DNA from 2 places in the Nonomuraea sp. NPDC047897 genome. Region 1 is predicted to be linked to the other one. Evidence: riboswitches for the same ligand, from Rfam matches in the RefSeq annotation. Region 1 holds a riboswitch; the other holds the start of a gene.

What was found. A riboswitch is a leader RNA that binds a small molecule or an ion and turns the genes downstream of it on or off. The one in region 1 is predicted to bind S-adenosylmethionine.
Region 2: linked by a shared signal. The riboswitch ahead of ACGF0J_RS29830 (aminotransferase class V-fold PLP-dependent enzyme) and the one ahead of thrC (threonine synthase) in region 1 are both predicted to bind S-adenosylmethionine.

The regions. Positions count from the first base shown of each region.
Region 1 is NZ_JBIDCC010000017.1:24,301-39,913, forward strand. It holds gene ACGF0J_RS31830 (ABC transporter ATP-binding protein) at 1-94, shown strand, start outside; gene ACGF0J_RS31835 (ABC transporter ATP-binding protein) at 78-1,094, shown strand; gene ACGF0J_RS31840 (lipid-transfer protein) at 1,232-2,416, opposite strand; gene ACGF0J_RS31845 (Zn-ribbon domain-containing OB-fold protein) at 2,413-2,817, opposite strand; gene ACGF0J_RS31850 (S8 family serine peptidase) at 2,844-4,205, opposite strand; gene ACGF0J_RS31855 (hypothetical protein) at 4,202-4,807, opposite strand; gene ACGF0J_RS31860 (S-adenosyl-l-methionine hydroxide adenosyltransferase family protein) at 4,942-5,748, opposite strand; gene ACGF0J_RS31865 (DUF3263 domain-containing protein) at 5,866-6,168, shown strand; gene otsB (trehalose-phosphatase) at 6,208-6,978, shown strand; gene ACGF0J_RS31875 (hypothetical protein) at 7,081-8,220, opposite strand; gene ACGF0J_RS31880 (trehalose-6-phosphate synthase) at 8,378-9,814, opposite strand; gene ACGF0J_RS31885 (RNA polymerase sigma factor) at 9,846-10,400, shown strand; SAM riboswitch class I at 10,491-10,632, shown strand; gene thrC (threonine synthase) at 10,646-11,878, shown strand; gene ACGF0J_RS31895 (MoaD/ThiS family protein) at 11,902-12,177, shown strand; gene ACGF0J_RS31900 (cold-shock protein) at 12,526-12,726, shown strand; gene groL (chaperonin GroEL) at 13,082-14,707, shown strand; gene ACGF0J_RS31910 (YbhB/YbcL family Raf kinase inhibitor-like protein) at 14,929-15,459, opposite strand; gene ACGF0J_RS31915 (ROK family protein) at 15,531-15,613, opposite strand, start outside.
Region 2 is NZ_JBIDCC010000015.1:5,543-21,155, forward strand. It holds gene ACGF0J_RS29805 (SAM-dependent methyltransferase) at 1-963, shown strand, start outside; one part of gene ACGF0J_RS29810 (IS5 family transposase) at 1,025-1,360, shown strand; one part of gene ACGF0J_RS29810 (IS5 family transposase) at 1,363-1,923, shown strand; gene ACGF0J_RS29815 (class I SAM-dependent methyltransferase) at 1,938-2,567, opposite strand; gene ACGF0J_RS29820 (cytochrome P450) at 2,673-3,863, opposite strand; gene ACGF0J_RS29825 (TerC family protein) at 3,873-4,604, opposite strand; SAM riboswitch class IV at 4,717-4,832, shown strand; gene ACGF0J_RS29830 (aminotransferase class V-fold PLP-dependent enzyme) at 4,879-6,192, shown strand; gene ACGF0J_RS29835 (DoxX family protein) at 6,196-6,771, opposite strand; gene ACGF0J_RS29840 (NADH-quinone oxidoreductase subunit D) at 6,896-8,041, shown strand; gene ACGF0J_RS29845 (acyltransferase) at 8,038-9,162, shown strand; gene ACGF0J_RS29850 (hypothetical protein) at 9,185-9,379, shown strand; gene ACGF0J_RS29855 (DUF3180 domain-containing protein) at 9,526-9,960, opposite strand; gene folK (2-amino-4-hydroxy-6-hydroxymethyldihydropteridine diphosphokinase) at 9,978-10,481, opposite strand; gene folB (dihydroneopterin aldolase) at 10,478-10,843, opposite strand; gene ACGF0J_RS29870 (nuclear transport factor 2 family protein) at 10,833-11,279, opposite strand; gene folP (dihydropteroate synthase) at 11,276-12,082, opposite strand; gene folE (GTP cyclohydrolase I FolE) at 12,619-13,200, opposite strand; gene ftsH (ATP-dependent zinc metalloprotease FtsH) at 13,220-15,217, opposite strand; gene hpt (hypoxanthine phosphoribosyltransferase) at 15,456-15,613, opposite strand, start outside.

The DNA of each region.
Region 1 (15,613 bases):
CGTGACCGACAACCCCCCGCTCTACGAGATCAACGGCAGGCGCAACAGCGCGTGTCACTACTGGAGGGAGGTCCTCGATGGCGACCAAGGGTGAGCGCATCCTCGAGGTCCGCGATCTGGTCAAGCACTTCCCCCTGACCCAGGGCATCCTGTTCAAGAAGCAGATCGGCGCCATCAAGGCCGTCGACGGAGTCTCGTTCACCCTCGACAAGGGCGAGACGCTGGGCATCGTGGGCGAGTCGGGGTGCGGCAAATCGACGCTGGCCAAGCTGCTCATGGCGCTGGAGCGGCCCACGTCCGGCTCGGTGATGATCAACGGCCGCGACATGGCCCGCGCCAGGGGCGGCGAGCTCAAGAGGATGCGCCGCAACATCCAGATGGTGATGCAGGACCCCTACACCTCGCTGAACCCCCGGATGACCGTCGGCGACATCGTGGGCGAGCCGTACGACATCCACACCGAGGTGGCGCCCAAGGGCGACCGCAGCCGGCGGGTGCAGGAGTTGCTGGAGGTCGTGGGCCTCAACCCCGACCACATCAACCGCTACCCGCACCAGTTCTCCGGCGGCCAGCGGCAGCGCATCGGCATCGCCCGCGGCCTGGCGCTCCAGCCGGAGATCATCGTCTGCGACGAGCCGGTGTCCGCGCTGGACGTGTCGATCCAGGCGCAGGTCATCAACCTGCTGGAGCGGCTGCAGAACGAGTTCAACCTGGCGTACATCTTCATCGCCCACGACCTGTCGGTGGTGCGCCACATCTCCGACCGGGTCGGCGTGATGTACCTGGGCAAGTTCGTCGAGCTCGGCAAGGACGTGGAGATCTACGACAAGCCGGCTCATCCGTACACGCAGGCGCTGCTGTCGGCCGTGCCGGTCCCCGACCCCGACGGCCGCGAGCAGCGCGAGCGGATCATCCTGCAGGGCGACCCGCCCTCGCCGGCCAACCCGCCGTCGGGCTGCCGCTTCCGCACCCGCTGCTGGAAGGCGCAGGAGATCTGCGCGGAGGAGGAGCCGCTGCTGCAGATCCGGCCCGGCACGCAGCACGAGAGCGCGTGCCACTTCGCCGAGACGCACGACGTCGTGCACGTCGGCTAGCAGGCAGGCAGGGGCCCCCGCGGGTGGACCGCGGGGGCCCCGCCGTGTCTGCGGGCGGCGATGACGGTCGAGCCGTGTCAGCGGGCGGCGATGACGGTCGAGCCGTGTCAGCGGGTGGCGATGACGGCCGAGCCGTGTCAGCGGGTGGCGATGACGGCCGAGCCGTGGCCGAACAGGCCCTGGTTGACGGCCAGGCCCACCCGGGCCCCCGCCACCTGGCGGGGGCCCGCCAGGTGGCGGAGCTGCCGGGTCAGCTCGCACACCTGGGCGATGGCCTGGGCGGGAATGGCCTCGCCGAACGAGGCGAGCCCGCCGGAGGGGTTGACCGGCACCCGCCCGCCCAGCGCCGTGTCGCCCGCGCGCAGCAGCTTGTCGGCCTCGCCCGCCGGGCAGAGCCCGACGTCCTCCACCCAGTCGAGCTCCAGGGCGGTGGACAGGTCGTAGACCTCGGCGAACGACACCTCCCGTGGCCCGAGCCCCGCCTCCTCGTAGGCGGCGTGCGCGAGGGACTGCCGGAAGGACCGCTCCGGCGGCGGTACGGCCGCGCACGAGTCGGTGGCGAACTCCGGCAGCTCCAGCACGGTGCTCGGGAACGCCGGGGTCACGGTGGACACGGCGGCCAGGCGTACCGCGCCGGTGACGCCGTGCCGGCGGGCGTAGGCGGAGGAGGCCAGCACGAGCGCGGCCCCGCCGTCGGAGGTGGCACAGATGTCCATGAGGCGCAGCGGGTCGGCCACCATGGGGGAGGCCAGCACCTCCTCGGCGGTGACGGTCCTGCGGTAGCGGGCCAGCGGGTTCAGCGAGCCGGCCAGGGCGTTCTTGACCTTGACGGCGGCGAAGTCCTCCGGTGTCGAGCCGTACCGGGCCATCCGGCGGCGCGCGTACAGGCCGAAGTAGGCCGGGTTGGTCGCGCCCAGCAGCCGGAAGCGCAGCCAGTCGGGATCGTCGGGCCGGTCGCCGCCGACCGGCTTGAAGAAGCCCTTGGGGGTGGCGTCGGCGCCGACCACCAACGCGACGTCGCACAGGCCGGCGAGGATCCGGGTGCGCGCGATGTCGATCGCCTGGGCGCCGGAGGCGCAGGCGGCGTAGCAGGACGCGATCCGCGCGCCCGACCAGCCCAGCGCCCGGGCGTAGGTGGCGCCGGCCACGAAGCCGGGATAGCCGTTCCTGATCGTGGCGGCGCCTACGGCGTACCCGACGTCGCGCCAGGCCACGCCGGCGTCGCGGAGCGCCTCGCGGGCCGCCGCCACGCCGTACTCGGCGAACGGCCTGCCCCACTTGCCCCACGGGTGCATGCCGGTGCCCAGCACCACGACGCTCACGAGGCCCGGCCCCACATCCACACCAGCGGGCCGTCGGCGAGCGGCCCGCAGGTGAGCTCGACCTCCATGCCGACCGCCAGCTCGTCGGGCGCGAGGTCCTTGACCTGGCCGAGAACCACGATGCCCTCGCGGGCCAGCTCCACGGCGGCCAGCGTGACCGGCGTGTACGGCTCGGCGGCCACGAACGGCTCGGGCGGCGGGTAGCGGGCGACCGTGTAGGACCAGATCCGGCCCCGTCTCGACAGGCGGGTCTCCGTCATGGACTCGCCCGGGCAGTCCGGGGCGGGGCAGCCGCCGGTCCGTGGCGGGAACGCGACCGTGCCGCAGGAGGCGCACCGGGTGCCGATCAGATGGGTGCCGTCCGGCTCGACGGTGAACCAGCCCTCGATCGCCAGTGTCATAGCCAGCAGTATTACACAAGCGCTTGCTAGGGTACATGCCCTCTGCGGAACACCCGGGCCGCCATCACGGCCGAGAGCACCAGCAGGGCCACGATCACCGGCAGCCGGGACAGCGGGCGCCCCGCCTGCCGCGGGTCGGAACGGGCGGATGGCGGGCCGGACGCGGGCGCCCGGCCCGCCATCCGCCGCGCCTCGTGCAGCGCCCGCACCGCGTCGGCGACCCCGTGCCCGTAGGCGCGGCTGTGGCCGGCGGGCCGCCCGCGGGCGCCCCGCTCGATCGCCGTGCGCACCTGGTACGGCGACAGGTCCGGCCGCAGCCCCTTGACCAGCGCGGCGATGCCCGCCACCAGGGCCGCGGCCGAACTGGTGCCGTCGCCCACCACGTAGGAGCCGCGGCCGTCGGCCGTGACGATCCCGGTGCCCGGCGCGACCACCGAGACGTAGTCCTGCCGGTTGGAGAACCCGGCCACCCGCAGCCGCCGGTCCACCGCCCCCACCGCGATCACACCGGGATAGGCGGCGGGGAAGTTGCGGCGGTTCGTCGTCTCCCCGTCGTTGCCCGAGGAGGCCACGAGCACGGCGCCACGGGAGATCGCGTACTGCACGGCCTCCTCCTCGGCCGCCGAGCCCTCCCAGGAGCCGTCGCCGCCGCCCAGCGACATGCTGATGACGTCCGCGCCGCGGTCGGCGGCGTAGCGGATGCCGGCTGCCAGCGCGCCGGGGTTGCCCGGCCGGCCCTTTGCGCGCAGCGGGTCGCCGTTCTCCAGCGTGACCCGTACCGACAGGATGCGCGCCGACGGGGCCGCGCCGACCACGCCCACCGGCCCGGCCACGGCGGCACGCGGATCGCCCGCGCTCGTGCGCTCGACCCGGCCGCGCTGCCAGGCGCGCTCGGGGGCGGGATGGCCGTGGCCGGCGATGAGGCTGGCCATCGCGGTGCCGTGGTGGCCCCACCGGCCGGGGGAGCGGGCCACGCCGGTCAGGTCGGGGCCGGGGACGACGGCGCCGGCGAGGTCCGGGTGGCGCCCGTTCACCCCGGTGTCGAGGACGGCGACCAGCACGCCCTCGCCGGTGCTCCACCGCCAGGCCTCGGGCAGCCGCAGCGCGGAGAGCTGCCACTGCGCGTCGGGCGTCCCTGGCCGCGCGGCGGGACCGTACAGCCGGGCGTCCGCCGCCCGGACCGTGGACGTGCCGGCGTGCGAGGCGGCGCGTGCGCCGACTTGCGCGGGCGCGGGCGTGCCGGGGTGCGGGGCGCCGCGTGCGCCCGCGGGCGGGGGCGCGGGCGTGTCGGCGTGCGGGGCGGTGCGTGCGCCGGCGGGCGGGGGTGCGGGCGCGAGCAGGGGGACGGTGAGGCAGAGGGCGAGCAGGCCCGCCCTGGGGCCGATCATCGCGTCAGGTTCCGGTGCAGGGCCTGGGCGAGCTGCCGCGCCCCGTCCACCAGGCGGGGCGCGACCTGCGCCCCCCGCCGGTACGGCCGGCCGTCGGCGTAGCCGGCCGCGCTCGCCACGACGCGCCCGTCACCGGAGGCCAGGGCGAAGCCGGTGAGGCACTGCCGCCTGCCGAATCGTTCGGCGGGGCCGCCGGCGACGGCCAGCGGCCGCACGAGCGACCGCAGCCGTTTCGCGCGCACCTCGACGGTCGCGCCGGGCGGTATGCCGGCGGTCGCCCGTGCCGAGCCGGGCCGGGCCAGCACCGTGATCCCGGCCGTGATGACGTAGGTCTGCGTGCTGTCGGTGTACGTGGCCCGCAGCGCGGTCACGCAGCCGCGCAGCATGCGCAGGGCGGCGGGCCGGAACACCCGCCGGCAGGACGCCTCGCGGGCGATCCCGGCCAGCAGGTAGGTGACCCGGGCGCCGGACGGGCTGGTGCCGGGCACGGACGCGGGGAAGTGCTTCGTCGGCGGCCAGGCGTGCCATCGCTCGGCGGAGGCGGGCACGGTCGGCACGGACGGTGCGATCGCGGACATGAGCGCGAGCAGCACGACGGACATCTGACACATGTCGACCTCTGGGGCAGGAGGGGACCACCCGATGCCGGAGATTGTGACAGTCGTCCACGCGCCCAGTCCGACGCTTCAGTAAACAGTCCGATACGAGCTGTAATTGGCTTATGCGGGATTTCGCCTCACCGTGACGGACAAATCCGGATATGTGCGCCGGGGGGCAGGCCCAGCCGCTGGGCCGCGTCCCCCGAGTTCACCGCGAACGCCACCAGCCCCACCGAGTCGGCGAACGCGACCAGCTCGCCCGGCGGCACCGCCGCGTACGTCTCCCGGTACGGCATCGACAGCTGCCGCCGGCCCAGCCACACGGCCAGCGTGTCGCCGACCCGCACCCCCAGCGACTCCAGGTCGCCCGCCGTGATGGAGGTCTGGGTGTTGCCGTGCCGGTCCACCGAGACGACCTCCCCCTCCACCGCGTCCTCCCGCATCAGGGAGGTGGGCTCCGGCAGCGAGATCAGCCGCGACGGCGGCCGCTCGGGACCCAGCTCGGCCGGGGTCAGCCCGACGCACAGCCGCCCGGCGACGGGAGCGTAGACGTCGCGCCCGTGGAAGGTGGGCGAGACGGGTCTCAGGAAATACTCCTCGTTGCTGATCTCGTACGCCGCCTCGGCGCCGCCGGCCGCGTGCACCGCCCACGAGAGCAGCCCGTTGTCGGGGCCGACGAACACCCGGCCGCCCGCCTCGATCGCGACCGCGCGCCTGGCCCCGCCCGTGCCGGGGTCCACCGCGCCCACGTGCACGCCCTTGGGCAGGTACGGGATGGTCTGCGCGAGGATCGCCGCGCCCCGCCGTACGTCGCCCGACGGGACGGCGTGGCACACGTCGATCACCCGGACGTCGGGCGCGATCCCGGCGATCACCCCGTGGCAGGCCGCCACGTAGCCGTCCTCAAGCCCGTAGTCGGTGAGAAGCGTGATGACTGAGGTCACACTTAGTGACTGTACGTCTCCCAATCCGCCGTGAACAGCCGCACTCCGCACATTACGATGGCGACGGGCCACACGCGCGTGTCGTGATCGTCGCGCGCAGCCTTCGAGGAGGACACCATGGACACTGCACCGGTCAGCGGTGACAGTGCTGCCGACGAACCATCGCACCAGCCCCTCACGGAACGCGACCTCGAACTCCTCGCCTTCGAACGCCACTGGTGGCGGCACGCGGGCGCCAAGGAGCACGCCATCAAGGAGACCTTCGGGTTCTCCGCCACCCGCTACTACCAGCTTCTCGGCGAACTCATCGACAGGCCCGAAGCCCTGGAGCAGGACCCCATGCTGGTCAAGCGGCTGCGCAGGCTGCGCGCAACCCGCCAGCGCGAACGGGCCGCGCGGCGGCTGGGCATGCGCCCCTGACCCTTGGGGTAGTGCAGCCGCGTGAGGAACATCCCTGGAATGGAAGCCATCCTGAAAGATCCCGGCGGCGCCGTGATCGGGCTCGACTTCGACGGCACGCTGGCGCCGATCGTGCCCGATCCCGCCTCAGCCAGGATCCATCCCGAAGCGGCCGGCGTGCTGGCCGAGCTGGGCGCGCACGTGGCGGCGGTGGCCATCGTGACCGGCCGGCCGGTCGCCACCGTGCTTGAGCTGGGCCCTGGCCTCGCCGACGTGCCCGGCCTGGTGGTGCTGGGCCACTACGGGTTCGAGCGGTGGGAGGACGGCCGGATCTCCGCCCCGCCGCCCCCGGCCGGCGTGCCGCGGGCCGAGGCGGAGCTGCCGCTGCTGCTCGCCTCGCTCGGGCATTCCGACGTCACGATCGAGGACAAGGGCCGGGCGGTCGCCGTGCACACCCGGCGGGTGGCCGATCCCGAAGCCGCCCTGGCCGCACTGCGCGAGCCGCTGGCCCGGCTCGCCGCCAAGCACGACCTGGTGCTGGAGCCGGGCCGGATGGTGCTGGAGCTGCGTCCGCCCGGCATGGACAAGGGGCACGCCCTCGGCCTGTTCCTGGCCGAACGCGCCGCCCGGTCCGTGATGTTCGTCGGCGACGACCTCGGCGACCTGGCGGCGTTCGACGCGGTCGCGAACTCCGGGCTGCCGGGTGTCACCGTGTGCAGCGGCTCGGCGGAGGTGACGCTGCTCGCCGAACGCGCCGACATCGTCGTGGACGGCCCGCAGGGCGTCGTCGCCCTGCTCTCGGAGCTGGCCTCGGCCGTCAGCCGTTCCTGAACGCCGCCAACCTGGCGCTCCAGCCCCCCGCCGATGGCCGCTCCCGCGCGGGCGGGGGCGGCCGTCGAGGCCCGGGCCCCGCCGCCGCGGAGCCGGGTGGGATCACGCCCCGGGGGAGTGCTGCGGCCGCCTGAACCCGGGCACCACGCGACCGTCGATCACCAGCGGGTCCGTGGCGCCCTCCCGCGCCCCCTCCATCAACTCCCGGGCGATGAGGATCGGGACCAGGTTGGCACAGACGGTCAGGGCCGCGGCGAGCTTGGTGCCCATGGCCTCGGCGACGAGCCGCGCCGCGGGATGGACGCGGGACAGCGCGCCCGCGGCGATGATGGCACCGCCGAGGAGCACCGACAGCGTCAGCGCGCTCTTGTGGACGACGTTGAGCCGTTGCGCCATCCTGTCCAGCGCGTCCGCCATGCGCCCGGCCCGGAAGCCGGCCTGCAGCCCGGCGGCCATGAAGTCGACGATCCGCGCGTCGGCCGCCCGCATCGTCTCGCCTGCCCATGCCCGCGTGATCGCCTCGCGGACCTGCGGGGTGTCGCGTCCGAAGGCCTTGCCGGCTTCGGTGCTGGCGCGGTCCAGCCACGCCACCGCCGAGTTCAGGTCCTCGTCGGTCGGGATGACCGTCACCCACCAGGTCGCCGCCGCGGCGACGAGCGCCAGCGAGAACGTCCTGCACCGCATCAGGTTGGCCATCACCGCCTTGCTGGCCTCGGCGGACCTGAGGCCGGTGCGCACCAGGTGCCGCTCGTGGCGGATCCCCCACTGCGCTGCCGGCGCGGTGACGGCCGCCACCGCGGCCGCGGAGCCGGCGACCATGTGGCCGGGGGAGGAGGCGGAGGCCGCCGAGAGCATGTTGTTGTCGCGCCACGCCTGCTCGTAGTAGGGGTTGCCGCCTGGCCTGTCGGCGCTCTCGGGCAGCGAGGAGCGCTCGACCGCCGCCAGCACGGCCTGCGCGGCACCGTCCTCGGCCTGGAGATACCTGCTGCCCGACTTGAAGACCTTCTCGCCGATCGCCTCGGCCTCGACCTCGCCGTTCTGCAGATCCTGGGTCAGCGCGCCCCGCCAGCGCTCGTAGTCGGGCAGGAAGGAGTTGCCGACGATGCCGAGCGATGCTTCGCCCAGCTTCGCGGACCAGACACCGCTGTAGACGCTCTTGATCTTCCAGAGGATGTCGTTGAAGTCGATGCCACGGCCGGCGAGCTCGGCCGCCTTCACCTGGTACTGGGGGGAGTCTTCCACTGCCGATCTTCTCCGTCGGGTCGGGTCGTACGCGCCGGGTACACGAGTCTGGTGAGCAACCGATCATGTGTCGCCGAGAATAGCCCTGCAAGCCGTTGTTACGGATCAATAGGCAGTAACGCGGACAACCTGCGTGCTCAGGCGCGCGGCCTGGCCGTCACCCCGGGTCGTGGTCGAGCGCGTCGAGCTGGTCGGCGAGCCAGCGCCGCGGCGGCAGGGCCGTGGCCGCGGCGACCAGCAGCTCCCGGCGGCGCGCCCGCTCGTCCTCCGGCATCACCAGCGCCCGGTGCAGCGCGTCGGCGGTGCCGCGGACGTCGTAGGGGTTGACCAGCAGCGCGTGCTCGCCCAGCTCGGCCGCCGCCCCCGCCTCGCGGGAGAGCACCAGCGCGGCCCGGGGCGACAGGATCGGCCCCTCCTTGGCCACGAGGTTCATGCCGTCGCGGATCGGGTTGACCAGCAGCACGTCGGCCAGCCGGTAGGCGGCCAGCGAGCGCGGGTAGTCGTCGTCGACGTTGAGGATCAGCGGGTCCCAGTCCTCGGTCGCGTACTCGTGCTCGATCTCCTGGGCGCAGCGCTGCACCGACGCGGTGTACTCGCGGTATTCGGGCAGGTCGTGCCGGCTCGGGTAGGCGAAGGCCAGGTGCACCACCCGCCCGTGCCACTCGGGATGCGCCGCCAGGAACTCCCGGTAGGCGAGCAGGCCGCGCACGATGTTCTTGGACAGCTCGGTCCGGTCGATGCGGACGATCAGCCGCCGGTCGCCGACCTGCTCGCGCAGCGCCGCCATGTGCGACTCGACGTCGGGCTCGCCGGCCCGCCGGCGCAGCGCCGCGCCGTCCACGCCCAGGGCGTGCACGCCGACGCGGGTGGTGCGGCCCTCGTGCGTGACCGTGCCGGCGGCGGGGTCGACGTCGGCGCCGAGCAACGACCGGCAGCAGTCCATGAACGCCCGCGCCCAGCGCGCGGTGAGGAAACCGGCGTGGTCGGCGCCCAGGATGCCCTCCAGCACCTCGTGGGCCACCTCGTCGGGCAGCAGCGAGAAGTATTCGGGCGGCGCCCAGGGCGTGTGGCTGAAGTGGGCGATGCGCAGGTCGGGCCGCTCGGCCCGGAGCATCGCCGGGGTCAGCGTCAGGTGGTAGTCCTGCACCATCACCCGCGCCTCGTGGGCGGCCTCCTCGGCCAGCGCCAGGGCGAACGCGCCGTTGTAGTCGCGGTAGGACTCCCACTCGCGGTGGAAGCGCGAGCCGAAGCTCGGCGTGTTGGGGATGTCGTAGAGCAGGTGGTTGACGAACCACAGGGTCGAGTTGGCGACGGCGTTGTAGGCGCGGTGGAACGTGGCCGCGGGGATGTCGAGCATCCGCAGCGCGCCGGTGTCGTAGCCGGCGTGGTCGAGCCGGCCGCCGGGAGCCTGCCGGACCGCGCTGCGGTCGCCGTCGGACAGCGCCGCGCACACCCACAGCACGCCGAGGTCCTTGCTCACCCCGGACAGCCCGGAGACCAGCCCGCCGCCGCCACGCCGCATGGTGAGAACACCGTCGTCGGAGACGGTGAACGAGACGGGGCCTCTGTTCGACGCAACCAGGACGCTGTTCATTTACGCTCCCTCCAACCATAGGATCCCAGCTATGGCGCTTGATGAGCTAACCGAGGAACTCGCCCGTTCCGCCGCAGCCGGAGATCATCGCGCGCTCGGCGAGCTGTTGCGGCGGATCGAGCCCGACGTCATGCGGCACTGCGCCCGGATCCTGCCCTACCGGCAGGACGCCGAGGAGGCATCCCAGGACACCCTGCTCGCCGTGGCCCGCAACATCGGCCGCTTCGAGGGGCGCGCCAGGTTCAGCACGTGGCTGCACATCGTGACCGCCAACTGCGCGCGCACCACCTACCGGTCGCTGAAGCGCCGGGCGGCCGAGCAGAGCTCCGACGAGCTGCCCATGCAGAAGCCCGACGTACGCCGGGTCAGCGTCATCGCCGGCTCGCGGCTCGACCTGCTCGACGCCATGGAGGCGCTGGAGGCCGACAAGCCCGACCTGGCCCAGGCGCTGGTGCTGCGCGACATCGTGCAGCTCGACTACAACGAGGTGGCCGAGCAGCTCGGCATCCCTCTCGGCACCGCCAAGTCGCGCATCCACCAGGCGCGCAAGTACGTCCAGGCGGCGCTCGGGGACGACTACAGGTGAGACCGTCCGTCTCGGATGGTGAGACGGTTGGTCAGGCGGGCGGCCTGGCCGGGTAGAGTTCGATCCGACAACCGCATGACAACTGAATATTGCTCATCCAGAGGGGTGGAGGGACCGGCCCTGCGAAGCCCCGGCAACCCTCCCGGCTTGTGACTCGCGACCTGGCGAGGCCGACCGGGACAAGGTGCCAATTCCGGTCTGCGGTCAAGGTGGCCGCAGGCGAAGATGAGGGAAGGCCTCGCTTCATGTCGCTTGACTTCGGTCCTGCCACCGCCCTGTCCTGCCGCGAGTGCGGCGCCCGCTACGACCTCGGGCCCAGCTTCGCGTGCCTGGAGTGTTTCGGGCCGCTGGAGGCGGCCTACTCCTTCGGCGACGTCACCCGCGCGGACATCGAGTCGGGCCCGGCCAACATCTGGCGCTACCGCTCCCTGCTCCCCGTCCCCGCCGACGTCGCGACCAAGCCGAACATGAACCCCGGCTGGACCAAGCTCGTCAAGGCGGGCAACCTCGGCAAGGCGCTGGGCATCAGGTCCCTGTACGTCAAGGACGACTCGGGCAACCCCACCCACTCCTTCAAGGACCGGGTCGTCGCCATCGCCGTCGAGGCGGCGCGCAACTTCGGCTTCCACACGCTCTCCTGCTCCTCCACCGGCAACCTCGCCGGCGCGGTGACGGCCGCCGCGGCGCGGGCCGGGCTGGACGCCTGTGTGTTCATCCCCGCCGACCTGGAGCAGGCCAAGATCGCGATGGCGCGGGTGTTCGGCGGCAAGCTGATCGGGATCGAGGGCACCTACGACGAGGTCAACCGCTTCTGCTCCGAGCTGATCGGCGACCCGCTGGGCGACAAGTGGGGCTTCGTCAACGTCAACCTGCGGCCCTACTACGCCGAGGGCTCCAAGACCCTCGCCTACGAGATCGCCGAACAGCTCGGCTGGCGGCTGCCCGAGCAGATCGTCATCCCGATCGCCTCCGGCTCCCAGCTCACCAAGATCGACAAGGGTTTCAAGGAGCTCATCGCGCTGGGCCTGGTCGAGGACCGGCCGTACAAGGTCTTCGGCGCGCAGGCACAGGGCTGCTCGCCGGTCTCCACCGCCTTCAAGGCGGGCCACGAGGTGGTCCAGCCGGTCAAGCCCGACACCATCGCCAAGTCCCTGGCCATCGGCAACCCCGCCGACGGGCCGTACGTGCTCGACATCGCCCGCCGCACCGGCGGCGCGGTGGAGGACGTCACCGACGCCGAGATCGTCGCCGCGATCAGGCTGCTCGCCTCGACCGAGGGCATCTTCGCCGAGACGGCCGGCGGGGTCACCGTCGGCGTGCTGAAGAAGCTCGTCGAGACCGGGCGGCTCGACCCCGAGGCGGAGACCGTGGTGCTCAACACCGGCGACGGGCTCAAGACGCTCGACGCGGTCTCCGACGGCGCGGCGCCCACGGCCGTGATCCGGCCCTCTCTCGACGCGTTCCGCGCGGCTGTCTGACAACCAGGAAAGGCGAGATAAAGATGAGTGTTTCGGTACGGATTCCGACCATCCTGCGCACCTACACCGGCGGAAACGCGGAAGTGAGTGGCGAGGGCGCGACTCTTCGTGACGTTCTCGCGAAGCTCGACTCGGACTACCCGGGGATCGGTGCGCGCATTCTGGATGAATCGGGCAAGATTCGCCGTTTTGTCAACGTTTACGTGGGCGAAGAGGATGTCCGTTTCGTCGAGGGCCTGGACACGCCGACGCCCGACGGCGTCCAGATCTCCATCATCCCGGCCGTCGCCGGCGGCTGACGGCCATCCCGCGCGATCCGGGCCGGCGGGCCGGCGGCGGCCCTGGCGGGCGGCCGGCCTGGGAGGCGCGGCCCCGGTCGCGGGAGGGCCCGGCCGTCCCTCGGACCCGTTGTCGCAGCGCAGCACCTCGAAGGCGCCCCTTGTGGGCGCCTTCCGCTTTTTGTGGAATTTCAAACTTGAACGAGCCCACTGGGATGAATTGCGCAGTTCGTTCTTTGACACTGTTGCCAAACGGCGTCCCACAGGTATGGTCGAGGCGATCGTCTGCCTGATTTCAGCATTAGTCAGACGATTGCGGGTCTCGCGGACGAATGGGCGGACCCGCGAGACCAGTAAGAGGAGTCGGAAGTGGCGCAGGGCACCGTCAAATGGTTCAACGCGGACAAGGGCTACGGCTTCATCGCGGTAGACGGTGGTAAGGATGTGTTCGTTCATTACTCGGCCATCATGATGGACGGCTATCGCTCTCTGGAGCAGGGCCAGCGCGTCGAGTTCGAGATCACACAGGGCCAGAAGGGACCGCAGGCGGAATCCGTCCGCACGGTCTGATCCACGTCACTGGCGCGCATCGGCAGGCCGTACGGCAGCGCAGTCCGGCGCGGCCTGCCGTTCCCCCCTTCCCCGGAGATACGGCGGGCCTCTCGTAGGCCCGCCGTACGGGACCATCCGGGTAATCCACTCGTTCTTCCCGGGGCAACCCTTGTCCTGAGCTGGGCCGGGGTGGCGTCGGCTTGCACTCGGCGGGGTAGAGTGCTAAACAGTTCGTTGGCACTCTCTGTTCGTGAGTGCCAGCAACGGGGATCGAGACGATGGGGCCCGCCAACGGAGACGCGGGCCCACATGCCGTCGCGGGCGTCGGCTCGGTCCACTACCAAGCCACCCTGCATCTGGGAGGTCCAGCCTTATGGCAGCCAAGATGATCGCGTTTGACGAGGACGCCCGGCGCGGTCTCGAGCGCGGTATGAACCAGCTCGCCGACGCCGTCAAGGTGACCCTCGGCCCCAAGGGCCGCAACGTCGTGCTGGAGAAGAAGTGGGGCGCCCCCACGATCACCAACGACGGTGTGTCCATCGCCAAGGAGATCGAGCTCGAGGACCCGTGGGAGAAGATCGGGGCCGAGCTGGTCAAGGAAGTCGCCAAGAAGACGGACGACGTCGCGGGTGACGGCACCACCACCGCCACCGTGCTCGCCCAGGCGCTGGTGCGCGAGGGTCTGCGCAACGTTGCCGCCGGCGCCAACCCGATGGCGCTGAAGAAGGGCATCGAGTCCGCGGTCGAGCGGGTCAGCGAGGAGCTGTCCAAGCTGGCCAAGGACGTCGAGACCAAGGAGCAGATCGCCTCCACGGCCTCCATCTCCGCCGCCGACCCCGAGATCGGCTCGCTCATCGCCGAGGCGATGGACAAGGTCGGCAAGGAAGGCGTCATCACCGTCGAGGAGAGCAACACCTTCGGTCTGGAGCTTGAGCTCACCGAGGGCATGCGCTTCGACAAGGGCATGACCTCGATGTACTTCGTCACCGACTCGGACCGCATGGAGGCCGTGCTCGAGGACCCGTACATCCTGGTCGTCAACTCCAAGGTCTCGGCCAACAAGGACCTGCTGCCGCTGCTCGACAAGGTCGTGCAGTCCGGCAAGCCGCTGCTGATCATCGCCGAGGACGTCGAGGGCGAGGCCCTGGCGACCCTGGTGGTCAACAAGATCCGCGGCCTGTTCCGCTCCGTGGCCGTCAAGGCCCCGGGCTTCGGTGACCGCCGCAAGGCCATGCTCGGCGACATCGCCATCCTCACCGGTGGCCAGGTCATCGCCGAGGAGGTCGGCCTCAAGCTGGAGAGCACCACGCTCGACCAGCTCGGCCGCGCCCGCAAGGTCGTCGTCACCAAGGACGAGACCACGATCGTCGACGGCGCGGGCGACCCCGACGCCATCGCCGGCCGGGTCAACGAGATCCGCGCCGAGATCGAGCGCACCGACTCCGACTACGACCGCGAGAAGCTCCAGGAGCGCCTGGCCAAGCTCGCCGGTGGTGTCGCCGTCATCAAGGCCGGCGCCGCGACCGAGGTCGAGCTCAAGGAGCGCAAGCACCGCATCGAGGACGCCGTGCGCAACGCGAAGGCGGCCGTCGAGGAGGGCATCGTCCCCGGCGGTGGCGTGGCGCTGCTGCAGGCCGGCGCCAAGGCGTTCGACAAGCTGGAGCTGTCGGGCGACGAGGCCACCGGTGCCGCGATCGTGCGCAAGGCTCTGGAGGAGCCGCTGAAGCAGATCGCCGTCAACGCCGGCCTTGAGGGCGGCGTCGTGGTGGAGAAGGTCCGCAACCTCACTCCGGGCGAGGGCCTCAACGCCGCCACGGGCGAGTACGTCGACATGTTCGCCTCGGGCATCATCGACCCGGCCAAGGTGACGCGCTCCGCGCTGCAGAACGCCGCCTCCATCGCGGCGCTCTTCCTCACCACCGAGGCCGTCATCGCCGAGAAGCCGGAGAAGAACCCTGCCGCTCCCGCCATGCCCGGCGGCGGCGACATGGACTTCTGACGCCTTCCAGGCACCCAGCAGCACCCCGATCGGGCGATCCGGCACCAGCCGGGTCGCCCGATTTCCTTGTGCCTTCCCCGAGATGCCGCCGCGGGTGGAGTACTTGCTGACTCCGCTCGGCACGCCCGCCTGCGGCCCCTCGCCCCCTGCGCTCCTCGCCCGCCTGCGCTCCTGGCGGGCCCGGGCGGGGGGAGGGGCCGGAGCGGGCCTCCTGGTGGCGGTCAGACGCCGAAGTGCGGGGTGAGGTGGCCCCGGGCCAGGGTGTTGGCGGTGATGTTGAAGCCGACCACCGCCGGGCTCGCGTCGGAGTCGACGCCCAGCTTGTCGACGCTCAGGGCGTGCACCGTGAACACGTAGCGGTGCGCGTCGCCGGGCGGGGGAGCGGCGCCGCCGTAGGCCTTGACGCCGTAGTCGTTGCGGGCGTGCGTCGCACCCTCCGGCAGCCCCTTGAACTCCGGCGCGGTGCCGGCGCCCGTGGGCAGCTCGGTGACCGAGGCCGGGATGTCGAACAGCACCCAGTGCCAGAATCCGCTGCCCGTGGGCGCGTCGGGGTCGAAGCAGGTGACGGCGTAGCCGCGGGTGCCCTCCGGGGCGCCGGACCAGCGCAGGGCGGGCGAGAGGTTCTGGCCGGTCATGCCCCAGTCGTTGAAGACGTGCAGGTCTCCGAGCCTGTCCCCGTCCATGACGTCGCCGCTCTCGACGGAGAGGGCGGGGACCGGCGGCAGGTGTTCGTGCGGAAGCGGTGCGGGCACGACGTCCTCCTTCGTTGGCGGCCTTGCGTGGTCTTCTCCGCCATCCTAGAAGCGCCTCCGCCGGCCGGTGGCTAGGCCGTGGCGCGGTCGACGAGTTCCTGGACCCGGGCGGGCGAGTAGATGTCGTCCACCAGGAGCTGGGCGAGGCCGAGGA
Region 2 (15,613 bases), on a different contig from region 1:
ACCTGGCGTGCCGCGATGGAGCGCGCGCTCTACGGCGAGGACGGCTTCTACCTGCGCGAGCGCCCCTCCGGTCACTTCCGCACCTCGGTCAGCGCGTCGCCCGCGTTCGCCGGTGCGGTTCTCGAGCTGTTGATGGAGGTGGACGCCGAGCTCGGTGGGCCGCCCACGCTCGACCTGGTCGACATCGGCGCCGGCGAGGGCCTGCTGGCCGTCCACGTGCTGGAGGCCGCCGACCCGAAGCTGCGCGAGCGGCTGCGCGTCACGGCCGTCGAGCTGTCCCCGCGACCCGCCGGCCTCCCCGGCCAGGTCACCTGGAGCGCCGCCGTCCCGCCCGCGATCCACGGGCTGGCCGTCGCGAACGAGTGGCTGGACAACATCCCGCTCGACGTGGCCGAGCAGACCCCCGACGGGCCGCGCCTGGTGATGGTGGACACCCGCACGGGAGAGGAGCGGCTCGGCGACCCGCCGGGGCCGGCCGACCGCGCGTGGCTCGACCGGTGGTGGCCGCTGACCGTCCTGGGCGCGCGCGCCGAACTGGGCGGGCCGAGGGACGCCGCCTGGGCGTCCGTCGTGACCCGGCTCGTACGGGGCCGCGCGATCGCCATCGATTATGCACACCCTGTGGATAACCGACCGGCACACGGCACCCTCACCGGCTACCGTGACGGCTCGGTCGTGACGCCCATACCGGACGGCACCTGCGACATCACCGCACATGTGGCGCTCGACGCCTGCGCGGAGGCCGGTGCGCGGGCCGGCGCGATATCCACAACCTTGTCCACACAACGTGAGGCGCTGCGCGCGCTGGGTCTCACCGGCGGCCGCCCGCCGCTGGAGCTGGCCCGGCAGGATCCGCGCGGCTATCTGCGGGCGCTGGCACGCGCCTCGCAGGAGGGTGAGCTGATCGACCCGAACGGGCTGGGCGGCTTCGGCTGGCTCGCCCAGACCCGCCGGTCCCGCTAGGGCGTGTCCCGTGATCTTTGGTGGCGGTTTGGTGTAGATCGTCTGTGTGGATGAGGAGCGTCTGAAGCGGCATGACCTCACGGATGAGGAGTGGCAGCGGCTGGAGCCGCTGCTGCCTGCCCAGAATGTTCATGGGGCGCGGTGGAGCGATCACCGGACGGTGATCAACGGGGTGTTCTTCCGGGCTCGGACGAGCTGCACCTGGCGTGATCTGCCGCCGTGTTACGGCAGGTGGAAGACGGTCTATAACCGGCATCGCCGCTGGTCGCTGGATGGGACGTGGGAACAGATCCTGGACGGGTTGCGCGCGGCCTGTGACGAGGCCGAAGGCGAGGACTGGACGGTCAGCGCCGACTCCACGATCGTTCGTGCGCACCAGCACGCGGCTGGAGCGCGGCGCGCTCCGGCGGTGGACATCCCTCAAAGGGGGCCGGTAAGGATCACGAGCGGGTGACGAAAGGCCGTGAAGCGCTTGGTCGGTCGCGCGGCGGGTTGACCACGAAGATTCACTTGGTGACCGACCGGCGATGCCGTCCGATCGCCCGGCTCACCTCGCCTGGCCAGCACGCCGACTGCCTCAAGTTCATCGCGCTGATGGAGTCGATCCGCATCCGCCGCCGCGGCGTGGGCAGGCCTCGCACCAAGCCGGCCCGCGTGCTGGCCGACATGGCCTATTCCTCCCGCGCCAACCGCCGCTACCTGCGGCGACGCGGCATCAAGGCCGTCATCCCGATCAAGAAAGACCAGGCCGCCCACCGCGTCAATCGCGGCTCCAAGGGCGGTCGGCCGCCGGTCTTCGACCGGCAGGCCTACAAGGAACGCAACAGCGTCGAACGCTGCGTCAGCAAGCTCCGCCAGTTCCGCGCGGTCGCCACCCGTTACGACAAGAGAGAAGCCATCTACCAGGGCACCATCGACGTCGCCTCGATCCGCATCTGGCTCCGACACACCGTCACATGATCACGGGATTCGCCCTAGCGGCGGCGGGCCAGCAAGTGGGCGTCGAGGAAGCCCCGCTCGGAGGCAGGGTCGTGGAGCAGCCGGGCGAACGTGACGAGCCCGGCACCGGCCAGCACTTCGGCGAACTGGTCCACCGGCCAGCTAAAGGCGGGCGTCACTTTGTGGTCGAAGCGGACTGGCTCGGGTCCATCGGTGGCGAAGAACGAAACCAAGAGCAGGCCCCCTGGCGCCAGGACACGTACCTGCTCGGCGAGCAGGGCCGGCAATTCCTCAGACGGGGTGTGGATCATCGAATAGTGGGCCAGCACACCGCCGAGCGTGCCGTCCTCGACCGGTAGAGCCTCCATCCGCGCCTCGTCGAACCGCAGCGCCGGATGGGCCCGCCGAGCGTGGTCGACCATGCCCGGGGAGAGGTCGAGCCCGAAAGCATCCAGCCCGAGATCATGCAGCATTGCAGTCAGATGTCCCGGCCCGCACCCGACGTCGACTACCCGCAGGTTCCCCGTCCCGCGCACCAGTTCGGCGAAGGTCTCGATCATGTTCCGCGAGAACGGCTGCGTCTCCAGCCGATTAGCGAACATCGACGCATACAACTCGACGACCCCGTCGTAGGCCGCCCTGGTCTCGTCCTGGTGCTTCATCACGAGAAGGGAAGCTAACACCCGCGCACATCCGCAGCTTCTCCGGATCCCATCCCGACCCCGCCCCCTGGAGACTCGCCGTCCCCTCGCATGATCACGGGACACGGCCTAGGCGACCGCGAGGTCCAGCGAGCGGAGGCCGCGGATGACGTAGCCGGGCTTCCACTCCGGCTCGCGCAGCAGCTCCAGCCGCGCTGCCCGGTCCAGCAGCGCCCCGAACGACTCGATCAGCTCGATGCGGGCCAGCGGCGCGCCGAGGCAGAAGTGGATGCCCGCGCCGAACGAGATGTGCGGGTTGTCGGCACGTCCCACGTCGAGCCGGTCGGGGTCGGCGAACACCTCGGGGTCCCGGTTGGCCGAGCCGAACAGCAGCGCCACCTCGGTCCCGCGCGGGATCCGGGTGCCGTGCACCTCGATGTCCTCCAGCACCCACCGCTCGAACATCTGCAGCGGGGTGTCCCACCGCATCAGCTCCTCGATCGCCGTGGGCAGCAGGCTCCGGTCCGCGCGCAGCCGGGCCAGCTCGGCGGGGTTGCGGAACAGCGACCACCAGCCGTTGCCGGTCACGTTCACGGTGGCCTCGTGGCCGGCGTTGAGCAGCAGCACGCAGGTGCCGACCAGCTCGTCCTCGGTCAGCTCGTCGATCCGGGCGAGGGCCGAGATCAGGTCGTCGCCGGGCCGGGCGGCGCGCTCGCGGGCCAGCTCCTTGAGGTAGCCGGCGAACTCGCCGGCCGCCCGGACCGCCGTGTGCTGCGCCTCGGCCGACGGGTTGAGCTCGTACATGCCGCAGATGTCCGCCGACCAGGGGCGCAGCAGCGGGCGGTCGGCCTCGGGCACGCCGAGCATGTCGGCGATCACCGTCACCGGCAGCGGCTCGGCCACCTCGGCGATCAGGTCGCCGCCGCCCTTCTCCACGAACGTGTCGACCAGGCCGGCGGCGACGGCCCGGACCCGGGGCCGCAGCGACTCGACCATGCGCGGGGTGAACGCCCGGGAGACCAGACGGCGCAGCCGGGTGTGGACCGGCGGCTCGACGTCGAGCATGCCGGCCCTGATCACCCGCCAGAACGGCTCCTGGAAGTCGGGCTCCGGCTCCCTGCCGAACTCCTCGTGGGTGGCCACGTGGAGGTAGGCCCGGCCCAGCCGGCGGTCCCTGAGCAGGGCGTTGACGTCGGCGTGCCGGGAGATCAACCACTGCCCGGTCGGCTCGAAGAAGCTGACCGGCGCCTCGCGCCTCAGCTCGGCGTAGGCGTCGTACGGATGGGCGACGAAATCCGGATTCCAGGGGTCGAAGCGCACACCTGCATCTTACGGAGTGGCCTGCCGCTGCTTGCCGTGCCGGCTGCGCATCCGGATGTTGAGCATCTCGACGATGACGGAGAACGCCATCGCGAAGTAGATGTAGCCCTTGGGGATGTGCTGGTCGAGCCCCTCGGCGATGAGGACCACGCCGATGAGCACGAGGAACGCCAGGGCGAGCATCTTGATGCTCGGGTGCCGGTCGACGAACCTGCTGATCGGCCCGGACGCGACGAGCATCACGATGACCGCCACGATCACCGCCGCGACCATCACGCCCAGCTCGTCCACCATGCCGACCGCGGTGATCACCGAGTCGAGGGAGAAGACGACGTCCAGGATCATGATCTGGACGATGACCGAGGCGAAGGAGGTGGCGGCCTTCGTCTTGCCGCCTTCGTCCTTCAGCTCCATGCTGTGCCCGATCTCGGTCACGCTCTTGGCGAGCAGGAAGAGCCCGCCCAGCAGGAGGATGAGGTCGCGGCCGGATATCTCCTGGCCGAACACCTCGAACAACGGCTCCGTCAGCCGCACCACCCACGACAGGGCCAGCAGCAGGAGCAGCCGGGAGATCAACGCGGCGCCGAGGCCGAGGACCCGCGCCCGGTCGCGCTGCTCGGGCGGCAGCTTCCCGGCCAGGATGGAGATGAAGATGATGTTGTCGATGCCCAGGACGATCTCCAGGGCGACAAGGGTGAAAAACCCTATCCAGATCTGTGGGTCGCTCACCCAGTCCAACATGTCCTACCTCCATTGCTCTTGCGGGGGGTGTACCCGAGGGCAACGTTTGATGCGCCCCAAAAGTTCGCCGCTTGCGAAAGACGGGCGGGTGTCGGTTATAGTGCAGCTCGTAGGTCATGAGTGCCAGCGCCAAGCCCCGGCTCGCTGGCCGGCAACCCTCGCGTCCGCGGCGGGGTGCCCCGGGTGAGGACCTGGTCCGTCGCGAGGTGTGACGGGCAAGCGCGGGCTCCATGGCTGCTTCCGGGGGCCCGATGGCCCCGTAGGAGGTTTCGCCGTGTCCACTCTGACGATCTTCAACTCCGTGCCCGCCCAGGCCGCCCCGTCCGGCGACGCCCGCCCGGCCGCGCCCCGGCCGATCCCCGCCGTGCTGGGCGCCGACCTGGAGGTGCCGGTCAAGGGCGGTCGGCTGGTGGGATACGCCAACCTGGACTACGCGGCGAGCGCCCCCTGTCTGGAGCCGGTCAGCGCCGCCGTCGCCGCCGCGCTCCCGGCCTACTCCAGCGTGCACCGCGGCGCGGGCTACGCCTCCCAGCTCACCACCGCCCGCTACGAGCAGGCCCGCCACACCGTGCGGGCGTTCGCGGGCGCCCGTCCCGACGACGCCGTGGTCTTCACGCGCAACACCACCGACGCCACCAACCTGCTCGCCCGCTGCCTGCCCGAGGGCACCACCGCGGTGGTGTTCGACAGCGAGCACCACGCCTCCCTGCTGCCCTGGGAGCGGTCCGTACGGCTGGCGCCGCCCGCGTTCCCCGGCGAGGCGGTGCGCGCGGCCGACGAGGCGCTGGCCGCCGTCGACGGGCCCAAGCTGCTCGTCGTCACGGCCGCCTCGAACGTCACCGGCGAGCTGTGGCCGATCGCGGCGCTGGCGCACATCGCGCACCGCCACGGCGCCCGCATCCTGGTGGACGCCGCCCAGCTCGTGCCGCACCGGCCGGTCAACCTGACCGCCCTCGACCTGGACTACGTCGCCTTCTCCGGGCACAAGCTCTACGCCCCGTTCGGCGCCGGGGTGCTGATCGGACGGCGCGACTGGCTCGCGGCCGGCGAGCCGTACCTCAAGGGCGGCGGCGCGGTCCGCGCGGTGGGGACCGCCGGCGAGGGGCCGGAGGGGGTGGACTGGCACGACGACCCGGAGCCGCGGCACGAGGCGGGCACGCCGAACGTGCTGGGGGCCATCGCCGTGGCCGCCGCGTGCGACGCGCTGACCGCCACCGGCTGGACCGCGCTGGTGCGCGAGGAGGAGCGGCTCGTGGCCCGGCTGCGCGCCGGGCTGGCCGCCGTCGAGGGGGTGCGCGAGCTGTCGCTGTGGGGGCCGGACCACCCGCGCGTGGGCATCGTCGCCTTCACCGTGGACGGCGTCCCGGCGCGTGAGGTCGCCGAGGTGCTGTCCGCCGAGCACGGGATCGGGGTGCGCGACGGGAAGTTCTGCGCGCACCCGTTCCTGCGGCACCTGCTGGGCGAGTCCGGCGGCGGCTGCGAGGACGGCACGGCCTCGGCGGTGCGGGCGTCGATCGGCATCGGCAGCACCGACGAGCACGTGGACCGGCTGGTCGCGGCGGTGCGCGACCTCGCCGCCCGGGCGTAGCGGTCAGCGGTTGGGCGGCCTGCGTTTGGCGGGGTCGTCGGTGAACATCGAGTCGATGTCGCTCATGTCCTCGCGGGTCAGGTCGCCCCTCGTGGCGGCGTCCTGTCTCGGCACGCTGCCGGTCCCGTCCGCCGGGATGCCTTCCCTGTCCAGGCGGCGGCGCTCCCTCCGGCGCGACCAGGCGCCGTGGATGAGCCCGTCGATCCCGAACCGGCCACCGCCCGTCCCCACGAGCAGCAGGCACAACGCCGACAGCGCGGCGACGAACTCCCAGCCGCCCTCGCTGACGAACATGCCGTTCGGGCCGTGGACGAAGGCGATGGCGCCGAGGCCCACGACGAACCAGGCGAGTGCCGCGAGCCGGACCAGGAAGCCGATGATCAGCAGGATCCCGCCGATCACCTCGGCGGCGATCGTGAACGCGGCGGCGAGCTCGGGCAGCGGCACTCCGGTCCGGGTGAACTGCTGCGCCGTGGCCTCCAGGCCGCTCTGCCACTTCTGCCAGCCGTGCGCCACGAGGATCACGCCGAGCGTCACGCGCGCGATGAGCGCGGCGACGTCGAACACAAACCTCTTCATGGTGGTTTCTCCCCCCGTTTCCTGCTATATGTCCCCCTGCCGGAATCCGGGAAGCACGTCCATACCGTTCCTTGACCTTCCCCCCGCGCTGGATCGGCCTGCCGGCCGGTGGCAGCATGGGCCTATGACGGAACGCGTGGTCGGCATCGGGGCCGGCGCCAAGGAGCTGGCGACCGAGGACATGATCCTCAACATCGGCCCGCAGCATCCGTCCACCCACGGCGTGCTCCGGCTGCGGCTGACCCTCGACGGCGAGCGCATCACCTCCGCTGAACCGATCATCGGCTACATGCACCGGGGCGCCGAGAAACTGTTCGAGGTGCGCGACTACCGGCAGATCATCATGCTGGCCAACCGCCACGACTGGCTGTCCGGCTTCGCCAACGAGCTGGGCGTGGTGATCGCCGCCGAACGCATGCTCGGCATGGAGGCGCCGGTCCGCGCCGTCTGGGCGCGCACGCTGCTGGCCGAGCTCAACCGGGTGCTCAGCCACCTGATGTTCCTCGGCTCCTACCCGCTGGAGCTGGGCGCGATCACCCCGGTCTTCTACGCCTTCAACGAGCGCGAACGCATCCAGGCCGTCATGGAGGAGATCTCCGGCGGGCGCATGCACTACATGTTCAACCGGGTCGGCGGCCTGAAGGAGGAGCTCCCGTACGGATGGCTCGACCGGGTGTCGCAGGCGGTCGCCGAGACCCGCCGGCGCGTCCCCGACATCGAGGACCTCATCCTGCACAACGAGATCTTCCTCGCCCGCACCCGGGGCGTCGGCGTCCTGCGCCGCGAGCAGATCCTGCAGTACGGCGTCAGCGGACCCATCGCCCGCGCCTCCGGCGTCGACATCGACCTGCGCCGCGACGAACCGTACCTCGCCTACCCCGAGCTGCCCGTGAAGGTCGTCACCCGTGACGCCGGCGACTGCCACGCCCGCTTCGAGGTGCTGCTCGACCAGCTCAAGGTCTCCCTCGACCTGGCCGACGCATGCGTCGACCGGTTGCGCTCGCTGCCGCCGGGCCCGATCAACCAGCGCCTGCCCAAAGTGCTGAAGGTGCCCGAAGGCCACACCTACGCCTGGACCGAGAACCCCCTCGGCATCAACGGCTACTACCTCGTCTCCAAGGGCGACAAGACGCCGTGGCGGCTCAAGCTCCGCTCCGCCTCGTTCGGCAACATCCAGGTGCTGCGGGAGATGCTGCCCGGGCACCTCGTCGCCGACATGGTGGCCATCCTGGGCTCGATGTTCTTCGTCGTGGGCGACATCGACAAGTGACCACCCGACAGGAGCCCCCCGGCGCCGCCGTGGCACAGCGCGACCGCTACGTCGACTGGCTGCGCGCGCTCAGCCTCATCGTCGTCGTGGCCTGGCACTGGGCGTTCACCATCCTGGAGTGGGGGCCCGGCGGCCCGGAGCCGACCAGCCCGCTCGGCTTCACCTCGGGCCTGTGGATCCTCACCTGGCTGCTGCAGGTCCTGCCGCTCTTCTTCTACGTCGGCGGGCACGTGCACCTGCTCTCCTGGCACCGGGCCAAGGCACGCGGGGTCGGCATCGGGGCGTTCGTCTGGCGGCGCATCCGCGCGCTGGCCGTGCCCGCGCTGGCCCTGTCGGGCGTGTGGGCCGCCGTCGGCGCCGTCGTGACGTGGGCCTTCGAGGTCGACTGGATGTGGCGGGTGGTGCTGCTCGTGCTCAGCCCGCTGTGGTTCCTCGGCGTCTACATCGTCCTCGTCGCGCTGCTGCCGGTCGCGCTGTGGCTGCACCGCCGCTACGACGTGCTGGCCCTCGTCTGGCTCGGCGGCGCCGCGCTGGTGGTGGACGTCGTGCGGTTCCGGTACGGCGTCGGCTGGGCCGGCTGGCTCAACATGGTCGTCGTCTGGGGCCTCGCCCACCAGGCCGGGTTCTTCTACGAGCGGATCGTGGCCCTGCCCCGCCGCTACGACGTCGGAGTGCTGTGGACGGGGCTGTTCGCCCTGTTCGGGCTGGTGTACTCGGGCATCTACCCCGGCTCCATGGTGGGCGTGCCGGGCGACAAGTGGTCGAACATGGCCCCTCCGACGTTCGTCATCGTGGCCCTGCTGATCTTCCAGATCGGCATCGTCGAGGTGCTGCGTCCGTCGATGGAACGCCTGCTGGACAAGCCCGGCTGGCGACGGGTCAACGAGACGATCAACCGGTTCGCGCTGCCGCTCTACCTGTTCCACACCACCGGGATGGCGATCGCGCTCGGGATCTCGTGGTGGCTGTTCGGCTCGCTGGGGCAGAAGGTGCCGCCCGACCTGTGGTGGTGGCTCGAACGCCCGATCGCCGTCGTGGGCCCGCTCATCTGCACCCTCCCCGTCATCTACCTCTTCGGCCGCCGCCGCCCACGCGCCGAACAAACGCCGGACAAACGCTGAACGGGATCCCGTCCTGGGAAGCATGACGAACATCGGCTTCCGGCCGACGCCCGAGGACGAGAGAATCATCAGGGCCGCCATGGAGGACGGCGAGCAGCCCAGCGACGTGATCCGCCGCGCTCTCCGCCTACTGGAGCGGGAGATCTGGCGCAAGCAGGCGCATGCCGACGCCCGGCGCCTGGCGACGGAAGACCTGTCGGCCGAAGCGGACGCCTGATGATCCGGCGCGCGGTCTACTGCTCGTGCCTTCGCTCGGCGTCACCGAGGTCCGACCGGCACCATCGACACCTCGTTCGTCCGTGGGGAACCCGTCAACTACCTCGGGCGGGACGAGATGGCCGAGGTCGAGCACGCCGTGGCGCGCTATCTCGGGCTCTGATCCTCCGGATCCTTCGGGATGCGGCAGGAGTTCTCCAGCCACAGGGCCGCGCAGACGAGCGCCACGAACGCCACGAACGAGCCCGTCGCGACGAAGAACTCCGTGCGCGGCGTCTCCCGCGTGAACAACTGGACCGTGTGCAGGGCGAACCCCGCGAAGACGCCGCCGAACGCCGCCCCCGCGTAGGCCGATGCCTTGGCCAGGGCCGCCAGCCGCGCCACCGCCAGCGGCTCGACCGGCTTGGTGCCGGGCTTGCGGTCGAGGCGAGCCTTGGTCATCCACGCGCTGTAGGCCTCGCCGATCGCCAGCAGCAGCGCCGTCGGGATGGCCGTCCACGGCATGATGGGCAGCGCCGAATAGAACTGCCTGACCAGGATCCACGTGACGAGCGTCACGACGAGCACGATGCCGACGAGCACGCCGGGACGGGTGGCCCTCAATCCGGCCTCTGCAGCTTGAGGTCGTCGCGCAGCGACACGCCCTGCCGGTCGAGACCGGCCAGCAGCTCGCTGACCGGGCCGTGGCCCGGCAGCCGGCCTGCGGGATCGGCCTCGGCCCAGGGCACCAGCACGAAGGCCCGTTCGTGGGCACGCGGATGCGGCAGCGTCAGGTCGGGGTCGTCGCAGACCACGTCACCCACCATGATCAGGTCGACGTCGAGCGTGCGCGGCCCCCACCGCTCCAGACGCTCGCGCCCGAAGGCGTTCTCGACGCTCTGCGCCCGCTCCAGCAGGGTGCGGGGCGGCAGGCTGGTCTCGACCACGACGATGGCGTTGAGATAGGGCCGCTGGCCGGCGGGCCCGCCCACCGGCTCGGTCTCGTAGACCGACGACACCGCCACGAACTCCAGGCCGGGCGCGTCGAAGAGCGTGTCGATCGCCCCCTGCAAGGTCTCGAAACGCCGGCCGAGGTTGCTGCCGAGGGAAAAAACGCATCTCATGGGCGACTCCGCTCGATCGTCACGATCACATCGTCGAACGGCAGGGGAATCGGGGCAGCCGGCTTGTGCACGCTCACCTCGACCGAGAGCACCCGCTCGTAGGCCAGGCACACGTCGGCCAACCGCTGCGCCAGCGTCTCGACCAACTGGACGGGCTCACCCTCCACGACCTTGACCAGCGCCTCGGCCAGCTCGCCGTAGTGGACCGTCGAAGTGAGGTCGTCAGACGCCGCGGCGGGAGCGGTGTCGAGGAACAGCGTGGCGTCCACCACGAACTCCTGCCCCAGCTCGCGCTCGGCAGGCAGCACACCGTGCCGGCCCCGGGCCCGCAGCCCCTTCAGCGCGATGCGGTCAGTGCTCAAGCTCGCCGTCCTCCTCCTCGTCCTCGTCGCTCTGCAACACCGGGGAGCCATGGTGCATCCACAACCGCCAACCCTGCGGCGTGCGCACGTAGACGTTGCTGGCCACCACCTTGCCGGCGGCGAAGCTGGACTCGCCCTCCTCCCCGGCGGTCAGGATGTTCTCGACGCAGGTGAGCACCGCCACGTCACCCAGCACCGTCGTGTTGACGTCGGTCAACACGAACTGGATGTAGGTGGTGTTGGCCATGATGAGCGCCCAGGAGCGCAGGACCTCGGACCGGCCGGCCAGCAGCGTCCAGCCCGGATGCACGCAGGTCACCCGCTCCTCGGCGGTGTCCTCGGCCCAGATCTCCGTCATCCGGTCGAGGTCACCGGCCTCGATCGCGGTGTAGAAGTCCTGGTTGACCGTCTCGATGGCGGCAGTGTCGACGCTCATGTATCGGCTCCGGCTCTCTTCCATGCGGCGGCCACGCGGACGGCGTCGGCGTTGGGGCCGACGTGGTGAACCCTGACGCACCACGCGCCCTCCCGCGCGGCGAGAGCGGTGACCGCCAGGGTGGCGTCGTCGCACTCGTCGAACGGGCGCGGGGTGCCGTCGGCGCCGGCCAGCAGCCGCCCCAGGAACCTCTTGCGTGAGGCCCCGATGAGCAGCGGATAGCCCAGCTCGGCCAGCTGTGGCATGCCGGCCAGCAGCGCCCAGTTGTGCTCGGCGTTCTTGGCGAAACCCAGGCCCGGATCGAGCACGATCTGCTCCTCGGCCACTCCCTCGGCCAGCACCAGATCGACCCGCTTGGCCAGCTCCTCGCGCACCTCGGTCACCACGTCGGCGTAGACCGCGCGGCTGGCCATGTCGTGGCTGTGGCCTCGCCAGTGCATCACGACGTAGGGGACGCCGGTCGCGGCCACCACGCGAGGCATCGCGGGGTCGGCCAGGCCGCCGCTCACGTCGTTGACCAACCTCGCCCCGGCCTCGACGGCGGCCTCGGCCACCTCGGCACGCATCGTGTCGACGCTGACGGCCACGCCCTCCGCGCTGAGCGCCCGGATCACCGGCACCACGCGGGCCAGCTCCTCCTCCTGCGACACCCTGGCGGCCCCCGGCCGGGTGGACTCACCGCCCACGTCGACGAGGTCGGCGCCCTGCTCCACCAGCTCCAGACCGTGCGCGACGGCGGCCCGCTCGTCGAACCACAGCCCGCCGTCGGAGAACGAGTCGGGCGTCACGTTGACCACGCCCATGACGAGGCACCGCTCCTCGGCGGACAGACCCGGCACGCTAGTCATGGGCCAAGCCTAGGCGCTTGCCCATACCTGTTGATGTCATGGGTCCCTCATTGTGGATAACGAATCCCGCGCGACCGCTCTTGCCGCCGTTCCTCTCCTCTTGGACGCCTTTTTACGCCCCTTCCGGCAAGCCCATCACCACCCGCCGACGCGCCACGGGCCGTGGGTGGGCCCGTCACGAGACCTCGTACTCCGGCTCAGGGCGGTCGATGGGTGGTGGGCAAGGAGCGGGAAGGCACGGCCCCCGGGACGGCGTGACGGCGGCCGGCCACCGTCCGGTCAGCGGGCGTCCTCCTGGAGGCCCTCAGCCACGTGCGGCGGGTGGCGGCCCAGCCGGCCGTGCCGTACGAGAAGGGCTGAGAAGGAGCCACCGCGCGGACAGCCCGGACGCACGAGAAGGAGCCACCGCGCGAGCGGTCCGAACGTGAGAGAAGGAGCCACCGCGCGGACAGCCCGGACGTAAGAGGAGGGGCCGCCGGGCGGACGGTCGGTCAGAAGCGGCCGAGGATGAGGGCCATCGCTTCGGAGCGGGTCTTGTCGCTGGTGCGGAAGTCGCCGCGGACGGCCGAGGTGACGGTCTTGGCGCCTGGCTTGCGAACCCCGCGCATGGTCATGCACAGGTGCTCGCACTCCACCACCACGATCGCCCCGCGCGGCTCCAGGACCCGCATCAGCGCGTCGGCGATCTGCGACGTCATCCGTTCCTGGACCTGCGGGCGGCGGGCGAACACGTCGACCAGGCGGGCCAGCTTGGACAGGCCCGTCACCTGGCCGCGGTCGTTGGGGATGTAGCCCACGTGGGCGAACCCGTGGAACGGGACCAGGTGGTGCTCGCAGGTCGAGTAGACCTCGATGTCCTTGACGAGCACCATCTCGTCGTGGTCGACGTCGAAGACCTTGGTGAGGACGTCTTCGGGCGTCTGGCCGAGGCCGGAGAACTGTTCGGCGTAGGCCCGGGCGACCCGGGCCGGGGTGTCGAGCAGGCCGTCACGGTCGGGGTCCTCGCCGATGGCGTAGAGGATCTCGCGGACGGCCTTCTCGATCCGGCCCAGGTCTACGTCGTGCTGTGTCACGCTGTGTCCTCGTGCTGCTTCACGCACCGTCTCCGGACGACAGCGCCCCCTGCTGCCCGGTGGTGAGCGAGCCGTTGGCCGACTGCTTCTCCTTCGGGGTCAGGATGGGCGGGCGGTCGGACGGCAGGCGCTTGCCGTAACCCGCGTAGGACGGGCGGTGTTCCTTGACCACGACCGGGGCGAAGATCTGGAGCACCTGCTCGCGGGAGAGGGTCTCCTTCTCCATGAGCTCCAGCACCAGGTTGTCGAGCACGTCGCGGTACTGGACCAGGATGTCCCACGCCTGGTCGTGCGCCGTCTCGATCATCCGGCGGACCTCCTCGTCGATCGTGGAGGCGATCTTCTCGGAGTAGTCGCGCTCGTGGCCCATCTCGCGGCCCAGGAAGACCTCGGCCTGTCCGGTGCCGAACTTGCGGGCGCCGAGCTGCTCGCTCATGCCGTATTCGGTCACCATGCGGCGGGCGACGGCCGTGGCCTTCTCGATGTCGTTGGAGGCGCCGGTGGTGGGCTCGTGGAAGACGAGCTCCTCCGCCGCACGGCCGCCGAGCAGCATCGCGAGCTGGTCCATCATCTCGGACCTGGTGGCCAGGAACTTGTCCTCCATGGGCAGCGTCATCGTGTAACCGAGGGCGCGGCCGCGGGACAGGATCGTGATCTTGTGGACCGGGTCGGAGTTGGGCAGCGCGTGCGCCACCAGCGCGTGACCGCCCTCGTGGTAGGCGATCATCTTCTTTTCCTTGTCGGACATGACCCGCGACTTGCGCTCGGGCCCTGCCATGACGCGGTCGATCGACTCTTCGAGGACTTCCATCGTGATCAGCTTCTGGTCGGCGCGCGCCGTGAGCAGCGCGGCCTCGTTGACCACGTTGGCCAGGTCGGCGCCGGTGAAGCCGGGCGTGCGCCGGGCGATGACGTCGAGGTCGACGTCGGGCGCGAACGGCTTGCCGCGACCGTGGACCTTGAGGATGCCCTTGCGGCCCTCCAGGTCGGGACGGTCGACGGTGACCTGACGGTCGAAGCGGCCGGGACGCAGCAGCGCCGGGTCGAGGATGTCGGGCCGGTTGGTCGCGGCGATGAGGATCACGCCGCCCTTGACGTCGAAGCCGTCCATCTCGACGAGCAACTGGTTGAGCGTCTGCTCGCGCTCGTCGTGACCGCCGCCCAGGCCGGCGCCGCGATGGCGGCCGACGGCGTCGATCTCGTCGATGAAGATGATCGCCGGGGCGTTGGCCTTCGCCTGCTCGAACAGGTCGCGCACGCGGGAGGCGCCGACGCCGACGAACATCTCGACGAAGTCGGACCCGGAGATCGAGTAGAACGGCACGCCCGCCTCACCCGCGACCGCGCGGGCGAGCAGGGTCTTGCCGGTGCCGGGCGGGCCGTAGAGCAGCACGCCCTTGGGAATCTTGGCGCCGATCGCCTGGAACTTGGCCGGGGCCTGCAGGAACTCCTTGATCTCCTGGAGCTCCTCGATGGCCTCGTCGGCCCCCGCGACGTCGGCGAAGGTGGTCTTGGGAGTGTCCTTGGTGATCAGCTTGGCCTTCGACTTGCCGAAGCTCATCACCCGCGAGCCGCCACCCTGCATCTGGTTCATGATGAACAGGAAGATCAGCACGATGATGACGAACGGCAGGAAGCTCACCAGGAGGCTGACCAGGAAGTTCTCCGTGGGAACCTCGATGGTGAAGCTCTTGGTCTTCTTCGCGTCGACCTGCGCCTGCAGCTCGTCGGTCAGCTTGGCTCCGTAGCCGGTGACCCAGTCGGCCTGGATCGTCTTGGTGGGGGCGTCACCCGCCCGGACCGGGATCGCGTTGTAGAGCGAGAGCTCGATCCGCTGGTCCTTGTCGATAATCTTCGCGTTGCTGACGTTTCCGGCACGAATCTGCTGAAGAACCGTGGACGTGTCGGCCTGCTTGTAATTGCCCCCGCCGCTCCAAAGCTGAGTGACGAGCAGGAGCAGCACGACGATGCCCAGGATCCACAGCAGTGGCCCACGTGTAAATCGCTTGAGATCCATCCGATGCGGAACCCCTTGCGGGCCCGTCCCTTCCTGACCATGGCCTTGAACCCCGGGTGCGGCCCGGGGCCGCGGCATCCGGCGCCGCGACTTCTGACTACCCGAAGGGGACGCGGGGTCACCCTTCAGGATTCAGAAGGTACACCGGCACGACGCGCGGAGGGACCGCGCGCCAAACCGGTCCTGCCCTACCAACGTACGTCAGGCCGCGCGGTGTTCCCGGCCCCTGGGGAGATTGCTACTTATAGACGTGGGGTGCCAGGGTGCCGATGAAAGGCAAGTTGCGGAAGCGCTCGGCGTAGTCGAGGCCATAACCGATGACGAACTCGTTGGGAATGTCGAATCCGACGTACTTCACGTCGATCGGCACCTTCACCGCGTCGGGCTTGCGCAGCG